DNA from 4 places in the Bacillus pacificus genome. Region 2 is predicted to be linked to each of the others. Evidence: riboswitches for the same ligand, from Rfam matches in the RefSeq annotation. Region 2 holds a riboswitch; each other region holds the start of a gene.
What was found. A riboswitch is a leader RNA that binds a small molecule or an ion and turns the genes downstream of it on or off. The one in region 2 is predicted to bind thiamine pyrophosphate.

Region 1 (4,221 bases), 1.6 Mb from region 2:
GAAAAGGGAATTTTGTTGCGAAGGTTGATATTTCAAACACTTCGTCTGTTGAAATAGATTGGAAAAATAAAATTAATACAGTTACTTTATTAGCGGATGAATTAGATTTAATGAAACATGGTGTTCGCTGGGAAAAAGGAATGATTGTTTTTAACAGTATCGCTCCGGACGAAAAGCTATTTGATGTGGAAAATTTCAAAAGAGCTTTTCTTACTCGTATGTCCATTGAAGGTGATGTCGTATTAAATTACGGATACGCAAAAGGCTATAGACCGTTAATGAAATATTTACTTCATTATATGGAAATGAAAGGTGTAGATATTTCGAATAAAGACATTTTAATTACAAATGGATTTACAGAAGGGTTAGACATTGTTCTATCCTCGTTATCAAAGAAATCAGGGCGGGTTATTTGCGAGAATCCGACTCATCATGCTGCACTCAAACTTTTCCGCCTACATGGTCTTGAAGTGGATGGAATAAATATGAATGAAGATGGTATTGATACGAACGAAGTGGAAAAAAGCTTGCGTGAAAAAGAGTTTGATTTTGCGTATTTAATTCCTTCCTATCATAATCCAACCGGTATTGTTACGAGTTCAGAGAAAAGAACGGAACTGATGAGATTATTTTCAAAATATAAGGTTCCTATTATAGAAGATGGATTTAATGAGGAACTACGTTATTCAGGTTCACATTTAGCCCCACTATTAACTTTTGCTGGTGCTGGTAATAATGTGATTTATATTAGTAGCTTTTCGAAGGTACTTTTCCCTGGTTTACGTGTTGGATGGATCATTGCAGATAAAGAGCTGATTCATTATTTAGAAAGTGTAAAAAGAGCAAGAACAATTCACACATCTACTTTAGATCAAGCTGTTCTTTTTCAATATTTACATGAAGGATATTTTGAAAAATATTTAAAAAAGGCAAGGTCTGTTTATAAGAAAAAATATGAGTTAGCTGTTGGGGCGTGTAACGAGTACATTCCGTTTCAAAGAATGACCGGTGATGGTGGACTTCATTTATTTATAGAGTTAGAAGAAAAAATTCATGCCCGCACACTTTTGCAAAAGTGTTATGAGCAAGGGGTTACTTTTTCTCCTGGAGATGTGTTTTATTCTGATGGAGAAGGAGCGACCACTTTTCGATTAGGATTTTCACGTCTGAAAGAAGAAGAAATAGTTCGTGGCATTAAAATAATCGGTGATACAATAAAAAACGAAATTTGGAGTTGAGGAAATGAGAATTGGCGTTATTATGGGAGGAGTATCCTCTGAAAAACAAGTATCCATTATGACTGGAAATGAAATGATTGCAAATTTAGATAAAAATAAATATGAAATTGTACCAATTACATTAAATGAAAAAATGGATTTAATCGAAAAAGCGAAAGACATTGATTTTGCATTGCTCGCATTACACGGAAAATACGGAGAAGATGGAACTGTTCAAGGAACGCTTGAAAGTTTAGGTATTCCTTATAGCGGAAGCAATATGTTATCTAGCGGTATATGTATGGACAAAAATATTTCGAAAAAGATTTTACGTTATGAAGGAATAGAAACACCAGATTGGATTGAACTTACAAAAATGGAGGATCTAAATGTTGATGAATTAGATAAATTAGGATTTCCGTTAGTGGTAAAACCAAACTCTGGTGGCTCGAGTGTGGGGGTAAAGATTGTCTATGATAAAGATGAATTAATTTCAATGCTGGAAACGGTGTTCGAATGGGATTCAGAAGTAGTAATAGAGAAATATATAAAAGGTGACGAGATTACATGTTCCATTTTTGATGGAAAACAATTACCTATTATTTCAATTCGACATGCGGCGGAGTTCTTTGATTACAATGCGAAATATGATGATATTAGTACAATTGAAGAAGTTATTGAACTTCCAGCTGAACTTAAGGAACGTGTAAACAAAGCGTCACTGGCTTGCTATAAAGCATTAAAATGCAGCGTTTATGCAAGGGTGGATATGATGGTGAAGGATGGTATTCCATATGTAATGGAGATTAATACATTACCAGGGATGACGCAAGCGAGTTTACTACCAAAAAGTGCAGCTGCAGCGGGAATTGAATATAGTAAACTATTAGATATGATTATTGAAACTTCATTAAGAGTAAGAAAAGACGAAGGATTTTAAGTAGTGGTATCATGAATAACTTTTGACAGTTACATGAAGTATGTTATGATGAATACAATACGAAAATTAAATATTTTATCCACTAGGGGGGCCTATTATAGGCTGAGATCAAATTGGAATTTGAGACTCTTAGTACCTGATCTGGTTAATACCAGCGTAGGGAAGTGGGAAGGACATTGCTATTTAATAAATAAAAACTGTCAATTTCACTTTCTTTACGCCTGTAAAGAAAGTTTTTTTGTTTTACAGATTTAATAATGGTGGGTAAATACTTAAATTTTATACATAATTGGAGGGACTTAAATGACTTTTTCACAATCATTACGTAAAGAAGTAGATTCAATTTGGGAAGCTAGTTTTCATCATCCTTTTGTAAAAAAACTTGGTGAAGGAACGTTAGATTTAGCTAATTTTCGCTATTACGTGCTTCAAGATTCATATTATTTAAGTCACTTTGCTAGAGTACAAACTTTAGGAGCTGCAAAAGCACTAGAATTAGAAACGACAGCTCGTATGGCACACCATGCTCAAAATACATATGAGGCGGAATTATCTTTACATGAGAATTTTGCGAAGAAATTAGGGATAACACAAGAAGAAAAAGATACTTTTATCCCTGCTCCAACTGCATACGCATATACTTCACATATGTATCGTGCTGCGTATGAAGGGCATTTAGGTGATATCATTGCAGCAATTTTACCTTGCTATTGGCTGTATTATGAAATTGGTGAGCGTTTAAAAGAGTGTCAGCCAGAAGAGCCGATTTATAACGAATGGATTTCTGCTTATGGATCTGATTGGTTCCGAACATTGGTTGAAGAGCAAATCACACGATTAGATGCAATAGCTGAAAAAGTAACAGAGGCAGACCGAAATCGAATGAAACAACATTTTATTATTAGCAGCCAATATGAATATTCATTTTGGGAAATGGCTTATACATTAGAAAAGTGGCCAGTGGATACAGAAGTAAAAGATGTAATAAGATAAAGAAAAGAGGTATTGCTATACGCATGTATGGACAATACCTCTTTTTTAGGTTTTTATAAAATTATTGTAAAAATCACAAATAAAACACTTCTTTATATTGTAATTACTTTTAATTTTTATAAAGGTTATTGGCGTTGTTGATGAAAAAGATTCACTTCAAAAAGAATTGAGAGAAGTATGGCAGAAACAAAGTTATGCTTGGAAGCGGAAGTGCACTCAAACTCATGCAAGCTCAGTTTCAATATCGTGATGAGGATTACAATACATTATTTAATGAATTTAAAGCAATTATGGAAAAGAATCATGAATTAAAGAATGACCTTTATGCATGTCAATATACGTGTTGCAGAAGAACAACCGCGAAAAAACGTGCACACCGGCTTGAAGTTACAAAGTCAATCACAAGCGCTCATTATAGCGCTCAAGGCAGTTTTGTGTTGGATGGTATGAAAAAACTGACAAAAGGAGTACGAAAAGAGCTACATACCAGATTGGCGAAATTATCGAACAGAAATGTAGACGTTGTCATTATAATCGCTCATCCAACGAGAGTTTTAGTGTTAATGAATGTAAAGTATGCCCGACTGGTGATGAATTACGTCGGTTGGGCAGATATTTGTATACACAGCCTAAAAAGAATAGTGGACCGAGAATAGAAAAATCGAGTGGTTTAACACCTGAGGTTGTCAAGAATTTAAATATACAAGGAATACCGGATAAGGATATTGGTATTATGTATGATCCTAACCCTTCGTATGTCGGAAAAAAGAAAAAACATTGGAAACGAGTGGGGATTTGGCAAGGTCCAACTAATATGAGAGAAATAAAAAAGGATAGAGCGAATGGTAGAAGTAGTTGATGTGAAAGGGATGGCGGATACTTAAAAGTTTCATAAAATAGTTAAATTAATAAAAAGCAGTTAGCTTTCGCTAGACTGCTTTGCTCCCTAATGTAGTCTTGTTATGTAATTTAGATGAAGATACTACCTACTAGGAATAAAGCTCCTAGCAGAATTAGAGAATCCACTAAAATTAAGAACTGATTTTTCTGTGGCTTTCGAAGTTCCTTTAC
Region 2 (4,221 bases):
ATTTCAGATCGATTAGACCCACTCAAGACTACTCATGTAGATGATTATTTATATGTAATGAAAGATATGATGGAGCATATGACGATAGGGATAATGGATCGATATGATCATTTTATTGGAAAGTTATTATCATATGTGCCATTTTTCGAAATGATCCAAGTTCCACAACATGCATATTATTGTGAAGAATTATTGTATATTTGTAAGGGCATTAAATATAAAGAAGAAATATTACGCAATTATATATTTATACAATTACATGACTGTTTACCATCTTTCTTTAAACTGTTTCTTAAAAATAAGCGTTATGCAACGATTCATGATATTTTGTTCTATTGGTGTGATGATGAACAAAGAATGAGCTTAGAGAAAAAATATAACCTTAGCTTTATTTATGAAAAATATGCTTGCGGGTAAAGAGCATTTTCTATATAAATTAAAAAGGATCTCAATTGTGAGATCCTTTTGTTATTAGTAAAGCAAGGAGAATGTAATTAAGACGAGAAATAACATTCCATAAAGGAGAAATTGTGCCGTATAGCTTCCTTGTATACCAAAAAAAGTATTTGTTTTTTTGTATAAATTCAATATATATTTTATTGGATTATCTTTGAAAGATTGGTACACAGTGTCTCCTCTTTCTAAGCTTCTTGTTCGTGTTTTTTGTTATTAGGGACATGAATGTATCTAGCTATGAATAATAAAACAGCCATAAAAAATACGGGGAATACGGTAGATAAATAAAAACCATTACTAATAATATTTGTTATTAAAGCACTTAATAGAAAGATGGCATTATAAATATGGGCAATTTTTTGTTTTAGTTGAACTTGAAAAGCTTCCATCATAATTTCTAAAGCAACAAAAGCAATGATAATAGATAGAAATACAGTATTTGTATTATAAATTACTAAGCAACAGATTAAGCCTAAAAAGGCTAAGTATTCAATTAAGAGAGGTATATTGCGTGGCATACAATTTACCTAACTAAATATGGCAGTGGGTTTACTGCATTTGTTTTTTCAAAATTCCATTCTCCATTGTGCAATTCAAAATGAAGATGTTGCCCGTATGAATGACCTGTGTTGCCCATATGACCTACTAATTGTCCAGCTTGTACTTGATCACCAGCTTGTACAGTGCGATCTTTCATGTGAGCATAGACTGTTGTATATAATTTCCCGTTTATTTGATGGGCGATGAACACAACATTGCCATAGCTAGCTGAATAATATGATTTCACGACTTTACCTGCAGCCGCCGCCTGGATAGAGACATTACCCTGAGCTGCGATATCTATACCATAATGCATTTGTTCCCAGCGCATATCAAAGGTTGAGCTAATTTTTCCTTGAGTAGGGAATTTGAAAACTGCTGGAATGGAAGTAGGTTGAGCCGTTTGAGCTTGTGATTGATTTTGCACTACATAATGCTTTGCCACGTATCCGTATCCTGTGCCAAAACGAATTTTATACCAAGTTCCTACAGTTTCCACTACTTGTAATTGTGTACCATTTTGTAATGAACCAAGTAGTGCACTACTTGTACTAGCGTTGCTACGCACATTAAGTTTAGGTGTTGCAACTGTGTATTTCGTATTATTTTGAACTGTGATGCCTTTTACTAAAGGCTGTGAACCATTAGATACGAATGCCTTTTGTACGTAACCTGTTTTGCCATTATGTAAAATTTTATACCATTCACCTTGTTCTTCTTGAATAGTAACGAATTTTCCATTTGGTAATACATCTAAAATTGAAGATTCTAAATTAGGTTCAGAACGAACGTTTAATGCATTGGCATTGACGATATATTGATTATTAGATTGAAGTTTGTTTTTTAGTAGAATAGAATCTTTTTGTACGTAACCTACTTTATTATTAACAGATACTTTATACCAGCCATTAGTTGTTTCAAGTATATTCACTTTCGTATTAAAGCGAATTGTATCAATTGATGAGCTATTTGCGTTATCTTTTGTATGTAAGGCTACTTGATCGACTTTGACATATCCAGTTTTCACATTAGATAATTGTTCAGCGTTGGCTGTTTGTACATTTGTTTCTCCCATAGAAGGAAGTAAAGAAGCAATTGCGACAGTAGTTGCTGTTAAAGCAGTAGCTTTCATATTCATATAATAGAGACCTCCTCTAGTTGTATAGTTGTAATTTTATTATAGTATAAAGATATAATATAGTGGGTGTATTCACATAAATGTAATATGAAATCAATATAAAAATAAATTTTTTGAGGATAATGATTCCTTTTTATCCAATTCATTAGGATAATAATTTCTAAGATAGAATATAAGTATTATATGGTTTTGTTATTTTGTTGACAATTGAGAAAATTAAAACAGTTGATGATGTCTTATTACGATGTTATACTGACAGTGATAATTTTATAGTTTGCTAGGAGAGCTGGTGTTGCCAGCTGAGAGTAAGGCCTTAAGTCTTTGATCCTTTTTATTACCTGATCTAGATTATGCTAGCGTAGGGAAGCAATTCGGACACTAATAATGAGTCCCCGTTTCTTTGCGTATAGAAACGGGGCTTTTTTATTTGAAAATTTCATATTGAAACCACTAGGGGTGCTTGTTGTGCTGAGAGAGGAATAATCCTTAACCCTTACAGACCTGATCTAGGTAATACTAGCGAAGGGAAGTGGAGCAACGAATAAATTATAATTTTATTTGCTGTAACCACTTCTTATTTAGAAGTGGTTTTTTATTTAGATATATAAATTGAAAGGGGATAGAGAAATGAAATTTTGCGATAGATTATTAGAAACTGTACAACCAGTTTGGGAGATGAGTCATAATCATCCATTTGTTGTAGGTATGGGGGATGGTACGTTAGAAAAAGATAAGTTTCAGTATTATATTATTCAAGATTATTTATACTTGTTAGATTATGCAAAGTTATATGCGATCGGTGTTGTAAAGGCAACAAATCCACAAGTTATGGGGAAATTTGCTGAACAAATTGATGGGATATTAAATGGAGAAATGACCATTCATAAACAGTATGCAAAAAGACTTGGAATTTCTATAGAGGAGATAGAGTCTGCAAAGCCATCTGCTAAAAATTTAGCTTATACAAATTACATGATGTCTGTATCTCAAAATGGCACACTTGCGGAATTAATAGCAGCACTTCTTCCATGTATGTGGAGCTACTGGGAGATTGGAAAGCGTTTAAATGATATTCCTGGAGCAAGAGATCATGAGTTCTTTGGTGAGTGGATTCAAGGCTATAGCTCTGAAGAATATGGCAACCTTTGTGTTTGGTTAATCGATTTATTAAATGAAATGGCAGTTGGAAAGTCTGAAAAAGAGCTAGATCGATTAGAGGAGATTTTCCTATATTCCAGTCGATTTGAATATTTATTCTGGGATATGTCCTACCGTAAGGAGATGTGGGGATTTGAGGAGCAAGAACATACTACAGTTTCATAATGTTTCTTTTCATTATGATGAGAAGCCAATCATTAATGAATTAAATGCTTCTATACAAGATAAAGAGTTTGTAAGCATTATCGGACCGAGTGGATGCGGGAAAAGTACTTTATTTCGCCTTATTACAGGTTTAGAAGAAGCAAGTACGGGACAGATAGAGCTGACAGAGACAAAGAGCCATCCTGTAGGATATATGCCCCAAAAAGATATGCTCTTGCCGTGGAGAACGATTATTGAGAATGCTGCCCTGCCGTTAGAGTGCCAAGGTGTACAGAAGAAAGAAGCACAAATAAAGGCGAAGGAACTATTGCATAAATTTGGCTTACAAGGGTATGAGACAAAATATCCGAAAGATTTATCTGGTGGTATGAGACAACGTGTATCCTTTATTCGAACTTTATTAACAGGTGGGGAGATATTGCTGTTAGATGAACCGTTTAGCGCGTTGGATGCTTTAACGAAGGCCTCTTTGCAAGAATGGTTGTTTGAACAATGGAAAGAGTGGGAAAAAACAATTTTATTTATCACTCATGATGTGGAAGAAGCATTGTTTCTTTCTAATCGAATTTTAGTAGTAGAGCAGCAACCGATAACTACTTTAACCGAGAGGATTGTACCGCTTGATCATAATCGGACAAGAAAAGATTTATATAAACCAGAAGTATTAGCGCTGAAAGATGAGCTTCTTAGTATGTTGCAAAGGCAGGTACTCGTATGATGAACCGGTTGAAGGAGCTATTACCTGCTCTTACACTTTCTAGTAT
Region 3 (4,221 bases), 330 kb from region 2:
CTGGAACGGCTTTAATTAAAATATCAGCAGCTTCTTTCGGTTCTTTAATTGCAAAATTATACCCCTCTGTCGTTGCACTCATAAACTTTTTCACAAAGTCTTTATCTTGCTTCGTATGTTTTTCACTCGTAATAATAACAGGACTATAGAAATCAAGCGCTGGGTCTAAGTCTTTCACCATAATCGTATTTAACTCTTTTCCTTGGCGCTTCGCTTCAATACCGTCCCATCCGTAATATATCCATTCAAAGTCTGCATCACGACCAATTGATTTAAAGAAATCTGTTTGTCCTAAGATGATTTTTTCCACTTTATTAAAATCGGCTTGATTTTTCTCCATAATTGTCTTTAATGTAGCTTCTTCCGCTGGTCCTCCCCAGCCACCATAACGTTTACCTTCAAAATCTTTCGGCGAATTCATGTTATCTTTCTTAAGCGATGCAAAAGCTGAAGTATTATGCTGAATAATCGCTCCTACTGATACAACAGGAATACCTTCCACACGAGCCAACGTTACATTTTCTTGCGCGCTTATTGCGAAGTCAGCTTTTCCTGAAGCTATCATTTGCTCTGCCGTCACATTATCACCAGGCTGAATAATTTCTACATCTAAGCCTTGCTTTTTATAATAATCTTTCGCTTTCGCTACATATAAGCCAGTATGATTCGTATTTGGAAACCAATCTAGCACTACTTTTACTTTTTGATCTTTACTTGCACTTTCTTCTTTCTTCGCCGGATTACATCCAGCCACACCTACCGCTAATAAGGCAGCCAACATAACTTTTAAACCTTTTTTCATTTTCTGCCGTCCTTTCTATATATCCATGGTGCTGTTATTCTTGCCATAAACTCCACGATAAAATACAGACATAATGTCACCATAACAATAATTGCTGCAACACCAAATACTCGGGCTGTTAAAAAGGATTTCGTAGCCCTTGTAAGCATAACTCCTAATCCTTCACTGGCACCGAGCCATTCTCCAATAATCGCTCCCATTAGGCTATATGTAACTGCAATTTTTAAACCGGAGAAAAAGTATGGAAGCACTGCTGGAAACTTTACTTTCTGGTAAACTTGCCATTTCGTTGCCTTCATCGTTTGCAACAACTTCAACATATTTTTATCTACCGTTTGAAAACCTTCTAAAATGCTAAGCGCAATCGGGAAGAAACAAACGAGTATGACTACCATTACTTTCGGTAGCATTCCATATCCAAACCAAATAATAAATAACGGTGCAAGTACAACGATTGGAATCGTTTGCGAAATAACAAGCAACGGATTTATTAAAATACGAAATAAAGGGATAACGTCCATAAGAATTGCAATGCTTGTCCCAATTAAAATCGCAAAGAAAAGTCCAATTATAACCTCTTGCAGCGTCTGCATCGTATTCGGTAATAGTAAATCTTTCATTCCAATTAATTCTTGAACAATGGCAGAAGGCTTCGGTAAAATCCACGGTTCAATTTTAAATAATGAAACAGATCCTTCCCATATCGCAATGAGAAGGATAAGCCAAATTGCTGTAATTATTTTAGATTGCTTCTGGTTTTGCATATTCATCACGGTACTTCCAAACTTTTTCATCTATCGTTACACCAGTGCTTGGACGATAATGGATTTTAATAGAAGTAATCACTTCTTCTGCTCCAGCATCCACACAAGCTTGTTGTGCCCGTTTAATGATATCAAGAAGTACATCTAATTCTCCTTCCAGCGTTGTTTCCATTGCCCCTACTTCATAACGAACTCCCGATTGTTGTACAACCTCAATCGCTTTATCAACAACAGAATACACGTCTTTGTTCTTTGCTTGTGGTACTACTGAAAACGAAATTGTAACTTGTTGTGACATAGTAAAATCCCCCTTATGAAATTAAATTTTAAAACAAGAAAAGGCTTTCCTACTGCGTAGGAAAGCCTTGTATGCAAGTTATTATAGAATAACATATGCTACATCACTTTAAGTAACTCCCTACGCTGGCATTATCCAGATCAGGTTGAGGGTCGATGTTTGCTCACATCCTCTCAGCCAATTGGCTCCCCGGTCCTTAATTCGTTTTCATTGTAGCATGATTTATTTTATTGAACAAACAAAAGCATGTATAATCATTTCATTTAACTTTTGAATTCCCCAATTAACTCTTGTAGCTCCTGTGAGAGCCAGCTTAAAGAACTGGCTAATTCAGCAATATCCTGTACAGACATTTCCTGTTCTTTCATACTTTCTTCAACATTACTACTACTATTCGCATACTTATTTGCAATAAGTGATAGTTCATTTACAACACGAACAATATTTTGGCTATTTTGCAATATATTATTTGAATTGCTAGAAACAACTCCAACTTGATTGGTAACAGTTTGTGCTGATTTCGAAATTTTTTCAAAGAAAGCACCACTACTTTCAACAAGTTTCATTCCAGACTCTATTTCTTTTGAGGTTTTTTGCATTGAAACAACAGCTTCTTCCGTTCCGGCTTGTGTTTCCCCTATTAATTTTGCTATATCTTTTGCTGATGCTTCCGTCTGCTCTGCTAATTTACGCACTTCATCAGCAACAACGGCAAATCCCTCTCCAGTTTCCTCAGCACGTGAAGCTTCAATAGTAGCATGTAAAGCTAGCGAATTCGCTTGATTTGAAATACTTGTAATTACAGTTACAATATCACTAATTTCTTTTGATCTTACTTCCAAAGAATAAATGATAGAAGATAAATCTTGTACTGCATTTTGTATTATGTTCATTTGATTCATCGTCTGTTCAATAATACCATTTCCTTTTTCTGAATGATGCTTCGTACCTTCAGACTCTTTCGTCATTTGTTTTGCAATATTAGTGATCTCTTCCATCCTATCTTCCATTTCATATACAATATCTAAATACTTTGGTACTGACGTTTCTTGCAATTGAACGCCAGCCCTTAACTCAACTATAGAACTTACGATTCCTTGGACTGCCATGCTATTTTCTTTCGTACTCACTGACAATTCTTGTGAAGATGCGGAAACCTGTTCTGCTGTCTGCTTTACTTTATCTATAATTCCTTTAAACTTCTCGATGGTATTATTAAAATACGCATTAATAATACCAATATCATCTGGTCTTTCCTCTAATTTAATACTTAAATCACCTTCACCAACTCTGCGTAATCCTTCACGTAAATCCCGCAATGGAGCAAGTGCGTTACGTACGATTAAGAATTGAATAACAGTTGCAATTAAAACAGAAATACAAATAAACATTAAACCTTGTATAATGAATTTTTCCTTTGTAATAGGAACAATAGAGGCATCTACATCGGCAGCAACAATTGCCACAATATTTCCGTCTCCATCTTTAATTGGCTCTAATATCGTTACCCATGTTCCTAATACGTCCTCATATACTTCTGTCATATTTGCCTTTTTCGTGCTCATTACCTTATCGTATGCTTTCATCCAAAGATCTGGTTGTTTATAATATTCTCCCGGCCTTACTTCAACAACATTTGCTAACTCTGTAGACAAATCGACGATTAGTAACTCACCTTTTTCGTTTTCTTTTGCTCCAACAATATAGATTTGTCCAACGCTATTCAATTCTTCCGTTGCTTCATCTAATTTCTCTGTTAACTTCTCTCTCTTTTCTCTTTGTGCTACTGGGTCTTTTGTAACATCTCTCACCATTTGTTCGTCTAATTTATGTAATACCGTATCTCCTGTTTCAAAGGAATGCCTTTCAAATATAGACATCATGCTATTTTGAAACATGTTAAAACTTAACGCTCCCATAGTACCAACAAGCGTCAAAATAACTAGCACAGTTAACAATACATTCTTTTGAAGAAATGATAGCTTGTGCCAATATTTTTTCATCAACATCACCTTTCTTAATTAACTTAATATAAAGGAAAACTATTAAAATAGAAACCTTATCAACAGCTGATAAGGTTTCTCATTTGTTCGCAAATAAAAAAAAGACCAATGAAAAAGCATTGGTCAAGACCAACCCTATCCGTCCGGTAACTGGCTAGCGTAGCCTTTCGGCCTTAGCTCCTGTAGTTTTGCGTCCTAATGTTTCCACCAGTTTGCCTTTCTCGCTGAACGAGTTGAACGATATGGGAGTTCTATGAGAATTACATTGTTCTCTATCAAAGATTACAACATAAAAATTAAAATGTCTACCTATTTAGAGATGCAAATGCAAAGTTTTAATGTATTATTTTTTCG
Region 4 (4,221 bases), 1.1 Mb from region 2:
CCGTCTTAGCAAAGCGGGCTTCTTCTATATTTAAGTTAGGTACTACAGTGTGATCAATCAAGTAAAGAGGTGTAACGTGTTATTGGTATAAATGACTACCCGTTTCTTTAAATTCTTTCGCTTTCTCTTCCATTCCTTTTTCAATTGCTTCTGTCGTTTCTAAATCATTTTCTTTTGCATATTCACGAATATCATGTGAAATTCTCATACTACAAAACTTCGGTCCACACATGGAACAGAAATGAGCCGTTTTCGCACCTTCTGCTGGCAATGTTTCATCGTGATACTCCATTGCACGTTCAGGATCTAAAGATAAATTAAATTGATCGCGCCAACGGAATTCAAAACGAGCTTTTGAAAGTGCATCATCACGCTGATGAGCCGTTTTGTGCCCTTTCGCCAGATCAGCTGCATGCGCAGCGATTTTGTACGTAATAACACCTTCGCGTACATCATCTTTATTCGGCAAACCTAAATGTTCTTTCGGCGTTACATAACAAAGCATCGCTGTTCCAAACCAGCCAATCATCGCAGCTCCAATTGCGGATGTAATATGGTCATAACCTGGTGCAATATCTGTCGTTAACGGCCCAAGTGTATAGAATGGCGCCCCCTGACAAATATCAAGCTCTTTCTCCATATTTTCTTTAATTAAATGCATCGGTACATGCCCAGGCCCTTCAATCATAACTTGCACATCATGTTTCCAAGCAATCTTCGTTAATTCACCAAGTGTTTCAAGCTCAGAGAACTGCGCTTCGTCATTTGCATCTGCAATCGAACCTGGACGTAATCCATCTCCAAGAGAGAACGAAACATCATACTGCTTCATAATTTCACAAATCTCTTCAAAATGAGTGTATAGGAAGTTTTCTTTATGATGGAATAAACACCACTGCGCCATAATTGAACCACCACGCGAAACGATACCTGTCGTACGCTTTGCAGTAATGGGAATGTAACGAAGTAATACACCAGCGTGAATCGTAAAGTAATCTACGCCTTGCTCCGCTTGCTCAATTAACGTATCACGATACACTTCCCACGTTAAATCTTCTGCAATTCCGTTTACCTTTTCAAGAGCTTGATAGATTGGTACAGTTCCAACTGGTACAGGCGCGTTACGAATAATCCACTCACGTGTCGTATGAATGTTTTTACCTGTAGATAAATCCATAATTGTATCTGCACCCCAGCGAGTAGCCCACGTCATCTTCTCTACTTCTTCTGCAATAGAAGAAGATACAGCAGAGTTTCCGATATTTGCATTAACCTTCACGTGGAAATTACGTCCGATAATCATCGGCTCTGCTTCAGGATGGTTAATATTCGCTGGTAAAATAGCGCGACCTTCCGCAATTTCCTTACGAACAAACTCCGGCTCTACTCCTTCACGAATCGCAACATATTCCATCTCAGACGTAATGATGCCATTACGTGCATAATGCATTTGCGTAACATTTGCACCTTGCTTCGCTCTAAGCGGTTTGCGATCCATCTGCGGGAAAACAGGTGTATGTTTTGAAGCCACCTTCACACCGTCATCCTCTGGTTTCACTTCGCGCCCTTCGTATGCTTCTACATCCCCGCGCTCTAGAATCCAAGAGTGGCGCGGCGCCTGCAACCCCTTTTCTAACTCCACTTTATACTCTGGATCCGTATAAGGACCGCTCGTATCATACACACGAATTGGCGGATTCGGAACGCCGTTTGTATCGCTTTGTTCAATCTCACGCATCGGCACCTTCATACCTTCGCGTGGTCCATCCACATACACTTTCTTACTTCCTGGTAAACTCGATTTCAATTCAATTTGCTCAGCTGAAACAGACTGTTTCATAACCTTTGTTGCCCCCCTGTACGTGACAAGGACGAGATATGGCCAGCGTATGCCAAAATAAAAAGAGCCAGGTCCATAAAAAAATAAGGACCTGGCTCATAAAAGACATCATTATGTAAAGCCGTTAACTTCCCTACGCTGGTACGAGCCAGATCAGGTCCAAAGGGTTAAGAAGTTCACGCGCTTCTCTCTCAGCCTACGCATACGTTAGGCACCCCTAGTTTATCACTGATTTAATTTTCAATACTTTCTCATCATACACGATAATCTGAAAAATGAAAACTGATTAATTTTCGATTTAACTAAAGTTGATCTGATAATCTACTACTTAACGTAACTTTTACTGGATTATTCTTCGTGTTTATAACTAAATTTTGTTCTCTTAGTTGCTTCAAAGATTTATCAACTTTATACTTTGTCACATCTAACCCCTTAATCAATACAGATTTCTCAATTCCTTCTCCTTCTAAGCCAAAAATATAGTCTTGACCAATGACAAAAAGAATATCCTGACACAGAGAATCTAATTCTTCAAGTTCGTTTATCAATTGATGCAATTGACCTATTTTTTCAACCCTTTCCGCTAAATCTTCCAATATGTCTTCTTGTGCTTGATACACAATAGAAAAAAATGTTTGGCAGAAAAACGTTAATTCACCTTTATTTAAGTGATTATTGCTCTCATTAAAAATATCATAATAATACTGCTTCAACTTATTAGTCGAATAGGATAAAGTAAGTGCTGTTAATTGATCTAATTCCTCTTTTAAATACATACTAGCAATATACCTGGAGGTACGCCCGTTCCCATCATAAAAAGGATGTATATATCCAAAATAATAATGTGTTACTGCAATTTTGTATAACATCGGTGCATTATATTCATTTAAATATTTTATTAAGTCTTTTAATGAATTTTGTATAAGTATCTCCGGGTAGACTCCCTTATGGATCACTTTTTGAGTAGAAGTTACTACATCTACTGGTCCCCTTCTAAACATTTCTCCATCTAATTGATCTTCTTCTTTTATTTCATCTTTTACTAGGGAGTCATATATTTCTTTAATTTGTTCTAAGCTAGTAATTTTACTATTTTTATCCGAAAGCAATTTAAAATACGAATTTACCAAGCTCAAATGTCTAACCTTTTTTTGAGTTTTTGTTGCTTTTTTTTCTCTTACAGCCATCGCATCAGTCATTTCAGCCCTGGTACTTTGTACACCTTCAATTTCATTAGTACTTATTAATTCATCTACTAACTTTGCTTGAATATATTGTCTAATTGCAATAGGAGGTAATTTATCGGCAACAAATTGAATTTCATTACTTTGTTTAATAATTTGTTCATGAAGAATATCTAATTCCATGTGATTGACATAGAAGCACTCAAACTCATCGCTACTTTTTAGTGGCTTAATTCTAAAAGGAAGCCTTACAGTTCCATAACTATTAATACGCTTTTCGTATTCTGCTTGATAATCAGAAGAGTCCTTATAATAAATCTTAGATAACCTTTCATACATATTACTCACTCCTCCATTATATTATCGTTCCAAAAATCTATATCCATACATAATTTTATTTTTAAGAATCATTTTATATACAAAGAGTTAAAATTTCAATGTTTTTTAACTCTTTGTATATAAATAAAAACAAGCGATTCATTTAAAATCGCTTGTTTTTATTTATAATATTCCACTTACGGAATCATCCAAGTTAAATAATAAGCCTGAACATAAGTCATAATCCCCACAATTATTACGAAGAACAAACTATGCTTTACTGTAAACCGGAATAAATCTGATTCTTTCCCAGCAAGTCCAACTGCTGCACAAGCAATGGCAATCGATTGTGGAGAAATCATTTTTCCGGTTACACCGCCCGTTGTATTCGCTGCAACGAGGAGTACTTCAGATACACCGACTTGCTGCGCTGTAATTGCTTGTAAATTTGAGAATAATGCATTCGCTGACGTATCAGACCCTGTTAAGAATACGCCAATCCATCCTAAGAATGGTGAGAAGAACGGGAATAGTCCGCCAGTTCCTGCTAGTGCCAATGCTAGTGTAGAAGATAGCCCAGAATAGTTTGCGATAAATGCAAATCCTAATACAAATCCAATAGATAAAATTGGCATTTTAAGTTCACTTAAAGTTTCTTTAAATGTTACCACTGCATCTTTTACACTCATTTTCAAAATCAGCATGGAAATGAGACAAGCAATTAAAATTGCTGTTCCCGTTGCTGATAATACATCAAACTTCAAAATTGCCTCGTAAGGAGTCGCTTTATTTACAATAGGCTCTGCTTTCATTACTAAATTGTGCAAGCCTGGAATTTCAAACTTAAATACAAGACTTTCTAACGCGCCTCCTGGAGCA

Region 1: linked by a shared signal. The riboswitch ahead of tenA (thiaminase II) and the one ahead of tenA (thiaminase II) in region 2 are both predicted to bind thiamine pyrophosphate.
Region 3: linked by a shared signal. The riboswitch ahead of LMD38_RS23955 (MTH1187 family thiamine-binding protein) and the one ahead of tenA (thiaminase II) in region 2 are both predicted to bind thiamine pyrophosphate.
Region 4: linked by a shared signal. The riboswitch ahead of thiC (phosphomethylpyrimidine synthase ThiC) and the one ahead of tenA (thiaminase II) in region 2 are both predicted to bind thiamine pyrophosphate.

What each region holds. Positions count from the first base shown of each region.
Region 1 is NZ_CP086328.1:2,662,947-2,667,167, reverse strand. Features, by position in the region: gene pdxR (MocR-like pyridoxine biosynthesis transcription factor PdxR) at 1-1,238, shown strand, start outside; gene ddlB (D-alanine--D-alanine ligase) at 1,243-2,157, shown strand; TPP riboswitch at 2,232-2,337, shown strand; gene tenA (thiaminase II) at 2,461-3,150, shown strand; gene LMD38_RS14030 (hypothetical protein) at 3,345-3,806, shown strand; gene LMD38_RS28630 (hypothetical protein) at 3,884-4,009, shown strand.
Region 2 is NZ_CP086328.1:4,309,593-4,313,813, reverse strand. Features, by position in the region: gene LMD38_RS22325 (DUF3965 domain-containing protein) at 1-417, shown strand, start outside; gene LMD38_RS22320 (hypothetical protein) at 642-974, opposite strand; gene LMD38_RS22315 (SH3 domain-containing protein) at 980-2,134, opposite strand; TPP riboswitch at 2,404-2,516, shown strand; TPP riboswitch at 2,577-2,679, shown strand; gene tenA (thiaminase II) at 2,762-3,457, shown strand; gene LMD38_RS22305 (ABC transporter ATP-binding protein) at 3,426-4,175, shown strand; gene LMD38_RS22300 (ABC transporter permease) at 4,175-4,221, shown strand, end outside.
Region 3 is NZ_CP086328.1:4,636,195-4,640,415, forward strand. Features, by position in the region: gene LMD38_RS23945 (ABC transporter substrate-binding protein) at 1-802, opposite strand, end outside; gene LMD38_RS23950 (ABC transporter permease) at 799-1,572, opposite strand; gene LMD38_RS23955 (MTH1187 family thiamine-binding protein) at 1,544-1,864, opposite strand; TPP riboswitch at 1,965-2,066, opposite strand; gene LMD38_RS23960 (methyl-accepting chemotaxis protein) at 2,128-3,867, opposite strand; cyclic di-GMP riboswitch class I at 4,010-4,094, opposite strand.
Region 4 is NZ_CP086328.1:162,390-166,610, reverse strand. Features, by position in the region: gene thiC (phosphomethylpyrimidine synthase ThiC) at 80-1,840, opposite strand; TPP riboswitch at 1,954-2,069, opposite strand; gene LMD38_RS00745 (Fic family protein) at 2,143-3,363, opposite strand; gene lldP (L-lactate permease) at 3,540-4,221, opposite strand, start outside.